2 linked regions of the Rhodopseudomonas sp. BAL398 genome follow. The protein of the gene in region 2 interacts with the protein of the main gene of each other region in a pairwise test. Links are inferred from orthologs where the notes say so. Each region holds a gene or a part of one and is shown on either strand. Other genes may lie near its edges. The genes, in order: ligA and leuS.

Region 1 (6,010 bases), 3.8 Mb from region 2 along the record:
TGCTGGTGCCGGCTTTGCCGATGCTCGCCACCGATTTCGGCCGCGACATCTCGATAGCGCAGATGACGGTGTCGCTCTATATGGTGGGGCTCGGCTGCTCGCAACTCATCATGGGGCCGCTGTCGGACCGGTTCGGCCGCCGCCCTGTGCTGCTCGGCGGGCTGACGCTGATGGCGCTGGCCAGCGTCGGCTGCATCTTCGCCGAGACCCTGCCGCAACTGATCGTCGCGCGGTTCCTGCAGGCGCTGGGCGGCGCCTCCGGCATGGTGATCAGCCGCGCCATCATCCGCGACCTCTACAGCCGCGACCGCGTCGGCGGCATGATCAGCCTGGTGATCGCCGTGATGATGATCGCCCAGATGCTGAGCCCGCTGGCCGGCGGCGTGATCGAAACCACATTCGGCTGGCGCGCCGTGTTCTACGTCATGACCGCCGCGTCGATCCTGGTGGCGCTGCTGATCGCGGTCGCGCTGCCGGAAACCCGCCGCCGCGGCGAACCCGGCGCCACCGGCTTTCGCGGCGACCTCAAGGGCCTGATCAACAGCCGTCCCTTCATCGGCTATGTGCTGTGCCAGGTACTGGCGTCGTCGATCATCTTCACCTTCGCGGGCGGCGGCCCCTATGTGGTGGTGACGCAGATGGGGCGCTCCAGCGCCGAATATGGCGCCTGGTTCGCCACCTCGGGCTTCGCCTATCTGGTCGGCAATCTGCTGTGCGTGCGCTTCGCGCCGCGCCATACGCTGGAGCGGCTGATCTGGTTCGGCCTGGCGCTGCAGATCACCGGCTCGCTGCTGAATCTGCTGTGGGGCGTGCTCGGCTATAATCAGCAGCCATCCTGGCTGTTCGGCACCCATATGGTGATCATGGTCGGCAATGCCTTCGTGATGGCGAATTCGGCCGCCGGCGCCATCAGCATCCGGCCGCAGGCCGCCGGCACCGCGTCCGGGGTGATGGGATTTCTGCAGATGGGCTTCGGCTCGCTGTGCTCGCAATTCGGCGCCTGGCTGGGCGGCAATTTCACCACGCCGCTGCCGCTCAACATCGCAATCGTCGCCCTGACGGTCGCCTGCGCCTCGGCGATGATCTTCCTGGTGCCGCGTGGCGGCGTGGTGGCGACCGAGGACCTGCTGGAAAAAGCCGATCAGGAAGAGACTGGGCTGCTGTAGGGCGTGGGGCGTGGGGCGCGCGGCACCAAAGCCTGTCGTCCCCGCGAAAGCGGGGACCCAGTATTCCAGAGCGGCAAAGTTCAACTATCAAACGCTCTGCAATACTGGGTCGCACGGTCAAGCCGGGCAATGACGGCTGTGGGGTGGCGCGACGCTTGCCCTAACCCTCGATCAGCTTGAGCCACTCATCCTCGGTCAGCACCGCGACGCCGAGGTCTTTCGCCTTGGTCAACTTCGAGCCGGCATCCTCGCCGGCGACCACGTAGTCGGTCTTCTTCGACACCGAGCCCGCCACCTTGGCCCCTAACCGCTCGGCCGCGGCCTTGGCCTCGTCGCGGGTGAATTTGGTCAGCGAGCCGGTGAACACCACGGTCTTGCCGGCGATCGCGGTATCGCGCTTGACCTGCTCGGCCGGCAGCACCTCGATCTCGTCGAGCAATTCGCCGAGCGCCTTGACGTTGCGTTGCTCGGCGAAGAACTCGACCACCGCGTCGGCGACGATCTCGCCAACGCCGCCGATATTGTTCAGGTCGGTATAGGCCTCGGACGAATTGCCCTCTTCGCTTTGGCCGGAGGCCGCCGCCAGCATCGCGTCGCGGAAGGCATCGAATGTGCCGTAATGCCGCGCCAGCAGCTTGGCGTTGCCCTCGCCGACATGGCGAATCCCGAGCGCGAAGATCAGCCGGTGCAGTTCGATGCGGCGGCGCGCATCGATCGCGGCGAACAGATTGCGCACCGAGGTCTCGCCGAAGCCCTCGCGATCGCGCAGCTGCTTGCTCGCGCGGGCGTCGCGTTTCTGCAGCGTGAAGATGTCGACCGGATGCATGATCAGCCCGTCGTCGTAGAATTCCTGGATCTGCTTGTCGCCGAGCCCGTCGATGTCGAAGGCCAGCCGCGACACGAAATGCTTGAGCCGCTCCACCGCCTGCGCCGGACAGATCAGCGCGCCGGTGCAGCGCCGCACCACCTCGCCGTCCTCGCGCACCGCGTGGCTGCCGCACACCGGGCATCGCTGCGGAAACGCGTAAGGCTTCGCGTCTTTAGGCCGCTTGTCGAGCACAACGCTGACGATCTGCGGGATCACGTCGCCGGCGCGCTGGATCACCACGGTATCGCCTTCGCGGATATCGACGCCGTCGCGGATCGCCACGCCGTCATTGCCGACGCCCTTGATGTAGTCCTCATTGTGCAGCGTGGCGTTCTGCACCACCACGCCGCCGACCGTGACTGGCGCTAGCCGCGCCACCGGCGTCAGCGCGCCGGTGCGGCCGACCTGGATGTCGATCTTTTCCAGCACCGTCATCGCCTGTTCGGCGGCGAATTTATGCGCGATCGCCCAGCGCGGGCTGCGCGAGACGAAGCCGAGCCGCGCCTGCCAGTCGATGCGGTCGACCTTGTAGACCACGCCGTCGATGTCGTAGCCGAGCCCCGCGCGCTGCTCGCCGATCCGGCGATAGAACGCCAGCGCGTCGTCGACGCTGTGGCACAAGGTGATCAGCGGGTTGACGGTGAAGCCCACTTGCTTGAGCCAGTCGAGCATGCCGTGCTGGGTCGGCTCCTTCATCGGATAGTCGCTCATCTCGCCCCACGCATAGGCGAAGAATTTCAACGGCCGTGACGCGGTGACCGAGACATCCTTCTGCCGCAGCGAGCCGGCGGCGGAATTGCGCGGATTGGCGAAGGGCGGATCGCCGGCCTGCTCCTGCCGCTGGTTGAGCGCCAGGAAATCGCTCTTGAGCATATAGACCTCGCCGCGCAATTCGCAGGCGGCGGGGATGGCGTTGCCCTCCAGCTTGTTCGGAATGTCGTCGATGGTGCGGACATTGGCGGTGACGTCCTCGCCGACAAAGCCGTCGCCGCGGGTGGCGGCGCGCACCAAATCGCCACGCTCATAACGCAGCGACAGCGACAGCCCGTCGATCTTCGGCTCAGCGACCAGCTCCGGAACCTGATCGAGCCTGAGGAAGCGCTGCACGCGCTCGACGAATTCGGCGACCTCGTCGTCGCTGAACGCATTGCCGAGCGACAGCATCGGCACCTCATGCTGCACCTTGGCAAAGGCCCGCGACGGCGCAGCGCCAACCTTCTGGGTCGGCGAATCCCCGCTCACCAGCTCGGGAAACTTTTCCTCGATCGCTTCCACGCGACGGCGCAGCGCGTCGTAATCGGCGTCGGAAATCTTCGGCGCGTCGTCCTGATAGTAAGCCTTGTCGTGGCCCTCGAGCTCGAGCGCCAGCCGCCTCAGCTCGACCTTGGCTTTGGCCTTGGTGAGGGTGGCGATGTCGGCGGGGGCGCGCTTGGATTTTGCTGTCATCTAATGAATCATACGCGGGTCATTCCGGGGCGCGAGCACTTGCGAGCGAACCCGGAATCTCGCTGCGCGGCGGGCGTTTGCAATGGCATATTATGTCTATCTTCTGGCCGGCAGGAAAGATGGACCGCTTTATCTTGGCGTGACCAACGACCTGGTCCGCCGTGTGTACGAGCACCGGTCCAAGGCCGTCCCCGGTTTCACGTCGCGATACCACATCACCAAGTTGGTGTGGTTCGAAATCTATGACGATCCGCTCTCGGCGATCGCGCGCGAGAAGGAGATCAAGAAATGGCGGCGGGACTGGAAAGTCGCGTTGATCGTCAAGGACAACCCGGATTGGAGCGATCTCTATGACGACATCACGCGGTAGTTCGCGGCGAGGTCGCCGTCACCCGGAGCAAGATTCCGGGTTCGCTCGCAGCTGACGCTGCTCGCGCCCCGGAATGACGGGCGCTGAGAGTTTTGTTTTGTCATTCCGGGGCGCGAGCCCTTGGGCGAGCGAACCCGGAATCTCGCGGCGTGTGTTGCGGCCTCTACTGCCCTCGTCGCGGTCCCGGTTCAGCGGAGCAGCACTTCGTGCTGCTTCGCGCCAGGGACACCAGCCTGCCCTACCCTGCCGCCTTGATCAGCCGGTCGGCGGCGGCCCTGGCTTCGGCGGTGATTTCGGCGCCGGCGAGCATGCGGGCGATTTCCTCGCGGCGGTGCTCGTCGATCAGGGCGTTGACGCGGGTGGCAACGCGACGGCCCTTGTCGAGCGCGTCCTTGGAGATCAGCAGATGCTGGTCGGCGCGCGCGGCGACCTGCGGGGCGTGGGTCACCGCCATCACCTGGACCCGGCTGGCGAGCCGCGCCAGGCGCGCCCCGATTGCGTCCGCCACCGCGCCGCCGACGCCGGTGTCGATCTCGTCGAACACCAAGGTCGGCGCCGAGCCGCGATCCGACAGCACCACTTTCAGCGCCAGCAGGAACCGGGACAGCTCGCCGCCCGACGCCACCTTCATCAGCGGCCCCGGCCTTGTGCCCGGATTGGTCTGCACCCAGAATTCGACGCGATCAAACCCCTGCGGCCCGGGCGAGCTCGGATCGCTCTCGACCTGGGTGATGAATTTGGCGCGGTCGAGCTTCAGCGGCGCCAATTCGCCCTGCACCGCCTTGTTGAGCTTCTCCGCCGATTTGCCGCGCGCCAGCGACAGTTTCGCCGCGGCGGCGCCATAGCGGCCGTCGGCTTCGGCCGCGGCGGTCTCCAGCCCATGCAGACGCTCGGCGCCGGCCTCGATCGAGGCGACGTCGGCGGCGTATCTGGCAGCCAGGGCGGCGAGCGCATCGACCGGGGTGGAATATTTCCGCGCCGCGGCGCGCAGCGCGAACAGCCGCTCCTCGATGCGCTCCAGTTCCAGCGGATCGAAATCGGCGGCGATCAGCGCCGCGCTCAGATGCTGGTCGGCCTCCTCCAACGCGTTGATCGCGGCGTCGATCGCCTTGACGGCGGGCTCCACCAGCGCCGGAGCGGTGCCGGCGCGGCGTTCCAGCCGGCGCACCGCCGCCGCCAGCGCCGCCACCGGCGAATGATGGCCGCTGACCGCGTCCTGGGCGTCGCGCAGATCGCCGGCGATTTTCTCGCCCTGCATCATCGCGCTGCGGCGCTCGGCCAAAGCGGTCTCCTCGCCGTCGGTCGGCGCCAGCTTCTTCAATTCGTCGGCGGCGTGGCGCAGATAGTCGGCCTCGCGGGCGGCGCGCTCCATCTCGTCGCGATGCGACTCGAGCACGGCGCGGGCGGCGCGGCGCGCCTCCCACAGCGTCTCCAGCGCCGCGACATCCTTTTCCAGCCCGGCAAAGGCATCGAGCAGCCGGCGATGCGTCGCGGTATCGACCAGCGCCCGCTCGTCGTGCTGGCCGTGGATCTCGACCAGCGCGGCGCCGACCGCCTTCAGCGTCTGCACGCTGACCGCCTGATCGTTGATGAAGGCGCGGGTGCGGCCGTCGGCGAATTGCACCCGGCGCAGGATCATCTCGCTGGCCTCCCCGGCGCCGTCGTCGTCGAGCCCGTTGGCGGCGAGAATCGACCGCGCCGGATGCTTCTTGGGGATGTCGAAGGATGCGGTGACCTGGCCCTGCTCGGCGCCGTGGCGAACCAGCGCGGCATCGCCGCGGCCGCCAAGCGCCAGCGCAAAGGCATCGAGCAGGATCGATTTGCCGGCCCCGGTCTCGCCGGTCAGCACCGCCAGGCCGCGCGCGAACTCGATATCGAGCCGCTCGATCAGGACGATGTCACGGATCGAAAGGCGCGCGAGCATGCGTGAGGGGTCCTGCTGGTGGAATGGTCCGGATGTTGTCTTCGCCCCGGCGCGAATCTGTCAAGGCCTGTGCAGAGGTGCCCACATTAGATCGCCGCAATGAGGCTGTCGTGCGGGATTTGACGCTCGTGGCGAGGCACCGCGCGGGCGGTGCCAAGCCGGAACCTAGCCGAGGCCGAAATTCTTGAAGGCGCGGCTGATATAGGAGCCCTTGTTCTCGCTGGGCTCGACGCCGC
Region 2 (6,276 bases):
CATCGCCGGCGAACGGCGCTGGCGCGCCTCGCAGATCGCCGGCCTGCATGAAGTGCCGATCGTGCCGGTCGATGTCAGCGACGCCGCCGCGCTGGAAATCGCCATCATCGAGAACGTCCAGCGCGAGGACCTCAACGCGCTCGAAGAGGCGCTGGGCTATCACGCGCTGGCCACCGAATTCAAACACAGCCAGGACGACATCGCCAAAATCGTCGGCAAGAGCCGCAGCCATGTCGCCAATATGATGCGGCTGACCAAACTACCCGATGACGTCCAGGCGCTGATCGCCTCGGGACAATTGTCGGCAGGCCATGCCCGCGCGCTGATCGGCGTGCCGGATGCCTCGGCTGCGGCGAAACGCATCGTCGCCGAAGGCTTGAATGTGCGCCAGGCCGAGGCGCTGGCGCATGAAGAGGGCGTGCCGGAGCGCAAGCCGCAGCAGCCGCGCGCCGGCAAGACCAAGGACGCCGACACCGTCGCGCTGGAAAAACGCATCAGCGACGCGCTCGGCCTGAAAGTCAGCGTCGAGCATCGCGACCCCGGCGGCACCGTGCAGATCAAATATCGCGACCTCGAACAGCTCGACGAAATTCTGCGGCGGCTGGATGCCGATGGCTGACGCTTAGTGCGAGCGGCTCGACGCTGTTAGCAGGCGGAAAGAGCGATCAGCCAAACGAGGCCCTCAAGACCGTCATTGCGAGGAGCGCTTGCGACGAAGCAATCCAGTCCTTGCTGGGCGGCCCTGGATTGCTTCGCGGTCGGACGGCGCGATGCGCCATCCTCGGCTCGCAATGACGACATCAAGCTCGATGTGATTGGTTTCTTCTTCATTCAGACTCTTATGGAAGTCTAACCGCGCCGCCTTGCATTGACGGCGATCGCCAGTAGCACGCGCTGGGCGATCACGGCGGCGAGGTTGGTCTGCTTGCGGGCGTCGAGGGCTGCCACCGCGAGCTGATCGATGATCGCCAGCAGTCGGGTCGGCGGGAAATTGCGTAGCGCGGTTTCGGCGGCGGCCTTGCGGGAGAAGTGGATGCGGGGATAGCCGCTCTCCAGCACCGAGGAGGCCGATGCGCCGTCATCGACCGCGAGCGACGCCTTGTGCAGGAATGCGGCGTGGCGCTGCGCCGCCATGATGATCAGGCCCGGATAGGTGCCGGCGACCATCGCCTTGGCGAATTCGCTCTCGACGATCGCCGGGCGGCCGCCGAAGGCGGCGTCGACGATGGTGTCGAGTTTCAATTCAGAGGCGTCCGAGACGCTGGCCATCACGTCGTCGACGCTGACCTCGCCATTGCCATGGGCGTAGAGCGCGAGCTTGCGCAATTCGTTGCGCGAGGCCTGGCGGTCGCCGCCGAGCAGCGCCATCAGAATGGCACGGGCGTCGGCCGTGATCTTCAGATTGGACAGCCGCAATTCATCGTCGATCAATTTGGTCAGATCGCGTTCGCCGTCCGGGTAGCAGCCGATCGCCACCGCGGTCTTGGCGCGTTCGCAGGCTTTGCGCAGCGGCGATTCCGGCTTGATGTCGCCGGCCTCGATCACCACCCGGCAATCCTTCAGCGCCGAACCCGCCAAGGTGTCGACGCCGCTGACAAAGCTCTTCGAGCCGGCGCGCACCCGGATCGCGCGGCGGCCGCCGAACATCGGAATCGACATCGCCTCGTCGACCAGCCGCGACGGCTCGGCGGCGAGGTCGTCGCCGTCCAGCCGGGTTGTGGCGAAGGGATCATTGGGATCATCGACCGCGGAGACGATCAGCGCATCGGCGCGTTCGCGCACCAACCCGGCGTCGGGACCGTAGAGCAGGATGATCGGCCGCGCGGCATCGGGCCGGGCCAGAAAGGCGTCTATCTCTCTGCCCTTGAGCGCGACCAAGTCAGGTGCCGGCGTAGAAAAACGCCGCCAGCCGGGTCTGGATATTCTCGGCGATTTCCTGCGAGGCGCGGTCCTCGGCGTCGCGGCCGGCGCGCGAGCGGGCGAAGCGCTGGGTCTGGCCCGGGACGTCATATTCGACCCGCGAGAAGGTGCTGCCGCTCATCACCACCTTGTCGGTGGCGACTTCCTTCAGCGTGTAATTGGCGTCGATGCCGTAATTCTCGATCGACGGCAGCGCGGTCTTGGGATCGACGATCATCGACGAGCGCGACGTGGTCAGCCGCAGCGTCAAGATGTGGGTCGGCGGCAGGCCGGTGGCGCCGCCATAGAGCTTGAACATCAGCGCGTTGCGGATTTCCACGCCGAGCCGCGCGGTGGGCGATCCGTTCGGCACCGCGACCGGCGGCACCGCGACGCCGAGCAGCTTCTCGCGCAAGGCGGGTGTGCCGTCGCTGCGCTCGGCATACATCGGCTGGAAGCAGCCTGCGGTCAGGGCCGCCAAGGTGGCGACGATCGACAGCCGGGCTGCGATGCGCCAGTTACCCCACGACATTCACGATCCTCTGCGGCACGACGATAATCTTGCGAACGGGCTTGCCATCCAGGGCCTGTTTTACCGTATCGAGCGCCAAAACGGCAGCCTCAATTTCCGGATTCTGCGCATCCCTGGCCACTGTGACTTCTCCGCGCTTCTTGCCATTGACCTGGACCGGCAGGGTAATGCTGTCTTCGACCAGCAGATCGCGTTCGATTTGCGGCCAGACCGCCTCCGACACCAGCCCCTTCTGGCCCAGCACCTGCCAGCATTCCTCGGCCAGATGCGGCATCATCGGGTGGAACAGCTGCACCAGAATGACCGTGGCTTCCCGGATCGCCCAAGAAAGATCAGGTGCGAGATCGGGCGCCGGCTGCCCCGGCCGCGCCAGAACCTCGGCCAGGGTGTTGGAATACTCCCGGATATGGGCGAGGCTGACATTGAAGGCGAGCCGCTCGATGCCGGACAGCACCTTGTCGAGCGCCCCATGGGCGGCCTTGCGGACCGCCAAGGCGTCGGCGCCGAAGCTGGCCGGGCGCGCGTCGGGGGCCGCTTTGGCGATGTCGGCGGCGTCATTGACCATCCGCCACAGCCGCTGCACGAAGCGCGAGGCGCCCTTGACGCCTTCCTCGCTCCAGATCACGTCGCGATCCGGCGGCGAATCCGACAGCATGAACCAGCGCGCGGTGTCGGCGCCGTAGCTGCCGATGATGTCGTCGGGGTCGACGGTGTTGCGCTTCGACTTCGACATCTTCTCGATCGGGCCGATCTCGATCGGCGCGCCGCCATCGAGCAGCGTGGCGCGGCGGCCGTCGCCGTCGGGCACGATGGCGATCTCGGCCGGCGAGGCGAAGCTGCCGTCGGGCTTCTTATAGGTCTCGTGCACCACCATGCCCTGGGTGAACATGCCGGCGAAGGGCTCGTCGAGGCCGATATGGCCGGTGGCCTTCATCGCCCTTGTGAAGAAGCGGCTGTACAAGAGATGCAGGATCGCGTGCTCGACGCCGCCGATATATTGGTCGACCGGCATCATCCGGTTGACCACGGCGGGCGTGGTCGGCGCGTTCTCGTTCCACGGATCGGTGAAGCGCGCGAAATACCAGGACGAATCCACGAAGGTGTCCATGGTGTCGGTTTCGCGCACCGCCTTGGCCCCGCATTGCGGGCAGGTGACGTGTTTCCAGGTCGGGTGATGATCCAGCGCATTGCCGGGCTTGTCGAATGTCACGTCATCCGGCAGTTCGACCGGCAGCTCCGAATCGGGGACCGGCACCACGTCGCATGTCGGGCAATGGATCACCGGGATCGGACAGCCCCAATAGCGCTGCCGCGAAATGCCCCAGTCACGCAGCCGGAAATTGACTTCGCGCTTGCCCCAGCCGTCGCGCTCGAAAATCTCCAGCGAGCGCGCCATCGCCTGCTCGCAGGTCATCACGCCGGGTTCGCCGACCCAGTGCACGTAATTCACGGTCTCGGTCTTGGCCGGCACGAAGGCCTCGTCGGTGACGCCTTCGTCATGGCCGAGCGGCTTGAACACGTCGATGACGTCGATGCCGTATTTGCGGGCGAAATCGAGGTCGCGCTGGTCATGGGCGGGACAGCCGATGATGGCGCCGGTGCCGTAATCCATCAGCACGAAATTGGCGATATAGAGCGGCAGCTGCCAGTTCGGATCGGCCGGATGGGTAGCCTTGATGCCGGTATCGAAGCCGAGCTTCTCGGCGGTGTCGATCTCGGCCTGCGCGGTGCCGATGCGGCGGCATTGCTCGTTGAAGGCGGCGACGTCCGGCCGGGTTGTCGCCAAGGCCTTGGCCAGCGGATGGTCCGGCGAGATCGCCGCGAAGGTCGGGCCATACATCGTGTCGGGCCGGGTGGTGAACACCGGTAGCGTGTCGAATCCGGCGGGAGCGCCGACTAGGCCGAACGAAAAGCGCAGGCCCTCGGAGCGGCCGATCCAGTTGCGCTGCATCAGCCGCACCTTGTCGGGCCAGCGATCCAGCGTATCGAGCGCGTCGAGCAATTCCTGGGCATAGCGGGTGATCTTGAACACCCACTGGTTCATCTCGCGCTGCTCGACCACGGCGCCCGAGCGCCAGCCGCGGCCGTCGATCACCTGCTCATTGGCCAGCACGGTCATGTCGACCGGGTCCCAATTGATCTTGCGCTTTTCCCGCTCGGCCAGGCCTTCCTTGAGGAAGTCCAGGAACATCTTCTGCTGGTGCTTGTAATAGCTGGGGTCGCAGGTCGCGAATTCGCGCGCCCAATCCAGCGACAGGCCCATGGTCTGCAGCTGCTTTTTCATCGCCGCGATATTGGCGTAGGTCCAGGCCTTCGGCGCTACCTTGCGCTCGATCGCGGCATTCTCGGCGGGCAGGCCGAAGGAATCCCAGCCCATCGGATGCAACACGTTGAAGCCGCGCGCCCGCATCGTCCGCGCTACCACGTCGCCCATGGTGTAGTTGCGGACATGGCCCATATGGATCCGGCCGGACGGATAGGGGAACATCTCCAGCACGTAATACTTTGGGCGGGGATCGTCGTTCCTTGTGGCGAAAATCGCCTGGCGGTCCCATTGCGCCTGCCATTTCGGCTCGGTTTCGCGGGCGTTGTAGCGTTCGTTTGTCATGGAATCAGGATTCGGCCGGCCGGTTCGAGCGCTTGTCAGGGCGGTGGGAGGCGCGAATGAGGTCGCAAACCGGTGCTAGCTCTTGGTTTCGGAATTCGCGCGCGAGGCCGGCAACTAGGCCATAAAACCCCGCGCGTGGTCAATGGCTTGGGACAATCACACGGCAGTTCCGGCAGTGCCGGGCGCGGCCGCGCGGTCGGACGTTACCCCGCCAGCGCCATTGGGCTGTCGGTGTCGGTGCTGCGGATGAAGCCGTGCTGGACCACGGTGTTGCGGCCGCGATGCTTGGCGGCATAGAGCGCGGCGTCGGCGGCTTCGATCAGATCGCGCGGGTGCAGCGCGTCGCTCGGGCTGATGCAAGCCATGCCGACGCTGACGGTGACGTGCTGGAACGCGCTGGTCCGATGCGGAATCGACAATTCCTCCACCGCGGCGCGCACCATCTCGCCGACCCGCAGCGATTCCTCGGCGTCGGTTTGCGGCACCAGCAGGCAGAATTCCTCGCCGCCATAGCGCGCCGCCAAGCCGCTGGTCCGCTCGGCAATGCCCGCCAGGGTCTCGCCGATCCGGCTGAGACAGGCGTCGCCTTCGGGATGGCCGCAGCTGTCATTATAGAGCTTGAAATGATCGACATCGATCATCAACAGCGCGACCTTACCGCCATCCTGCTGCGCCTTCATCCATTCGAAGTCGAGCCGGCCCTGGAAGCCGCGACGGTTGGCCAGTCCCGACAGCACGTCGATCGAGGCCATCACGGTGAGCTGGTTGTTGCTGGCGACGAGCTCGCGCTCGCGCTCGCCCAGCTTGCGCGCCATCGCGTTGAACGCCTTGGCCAGCGGCACGAATTCGGCGGGCAGTCCCGACCGGGTGGCGCGCGCCGACCAGTCGCCCTGGCCGAATTTCGTCGCCGTCGCGGTGAGGATGCCGATCGGCCGCACGATCAACCGCTCGGCCGCGACCAGCGCGCCCAGCAGCACCACCAGACAGGCCATGGCCAATTGAAGATAGGCGGTGCGGATCTCGTGATTGATGGCGGCCGATACCTTGGCTTCGTCGATGCTGACCACCAGCCGGGTCTTGGTACCGGGAATCCGGGCGAAAGAGACCAGCCGTCCGTCACTGCGCACCACCATCGCGGTTCGCGAGCCGGGGACATTGTTGATCAGGGCGGGAGCCAGCCCGAGCGTTTCGATGGAGGTGCCGATCAGGCTGGACTGTCCAGGCGGGGTCGCCAGAA

What was found.
Region 1: the proteins of leuS (region 2) and ligA interact in binary tests that used the Escherichia coli proteins (3 or more experiments, as listed by UniProt). The link is inferred for Rhodopseudomonas sp. BAL398 from one-to-one orthologs.

The regions. Positions count from the first base shown.
Region 1 is NZ_CP133111.1:433,279-439,288, reverse strand. The notes cover bases 904-3,807. They hold ligA (NAD-dependent DNA ligase LigA), read right to left. Parts: upstream 3,481-3,807; coding sequence 1,327-3,480; downstream 904-1,326. Other genes in these bases: RBJ75_RS02010 (GIY-YIG nuclease family protein), read left to right, coding at 3,563-3,807; RBJ75_RS02020 (multidrug effflux MFS transporter), read left to right, coding at 904-1,166. Outside these bases: more of RBJ75_RS02020, read left to right, coding at 1-903; more of RBJ75_RS02010, read left to right, coding at 3,808-3,850; DNA repair protein RecN, read right to left, coding at 4,089-5,774; RBJ75_RS02000 (outer membrane protein assembly factor BamD), read right to left, coding at 5,940-6,010. UniProt on the Escherichia coli protein: DNA ligase that catalyzes the formation of phosphodiester linkages between 5'-phosphoryl and 3'-hydroxyl groups in double-stranded DNA using NAD as a coenzyme and as the energy source for the reaction.
Region 2 is NZ_CP133111.1:4,266,848-4,273,123, reverse strand. The notes cover bases 2,218-5,387. They hold leuS (leucine--tRNA ligase), read right to left. Parts: upstream 5,040-5,387; coding sequence 2,418-5,039; downstream 2,218-2,417. Other genes in these bases: RBJ75_RS20140 (diguanylate cyclase domain-containing protein), read right to left, coding at 5,243-5,387; lptE (LPS assembly lipoprotein LptE), read right to left, coding at 2,218-2,431. In the rest of the region: RBJ75_RS20160 (ParB/RepB/Spo0J family partition protein), read left to right, coding at 1-619; holA (DNA polymerase III subunit delta), read right to left, coding at 850-1,878; more of lptE, read right to left, coding at 1,880-2,217; more of RBJ75_RS20140, read right to left, coding at 5,388-6,276.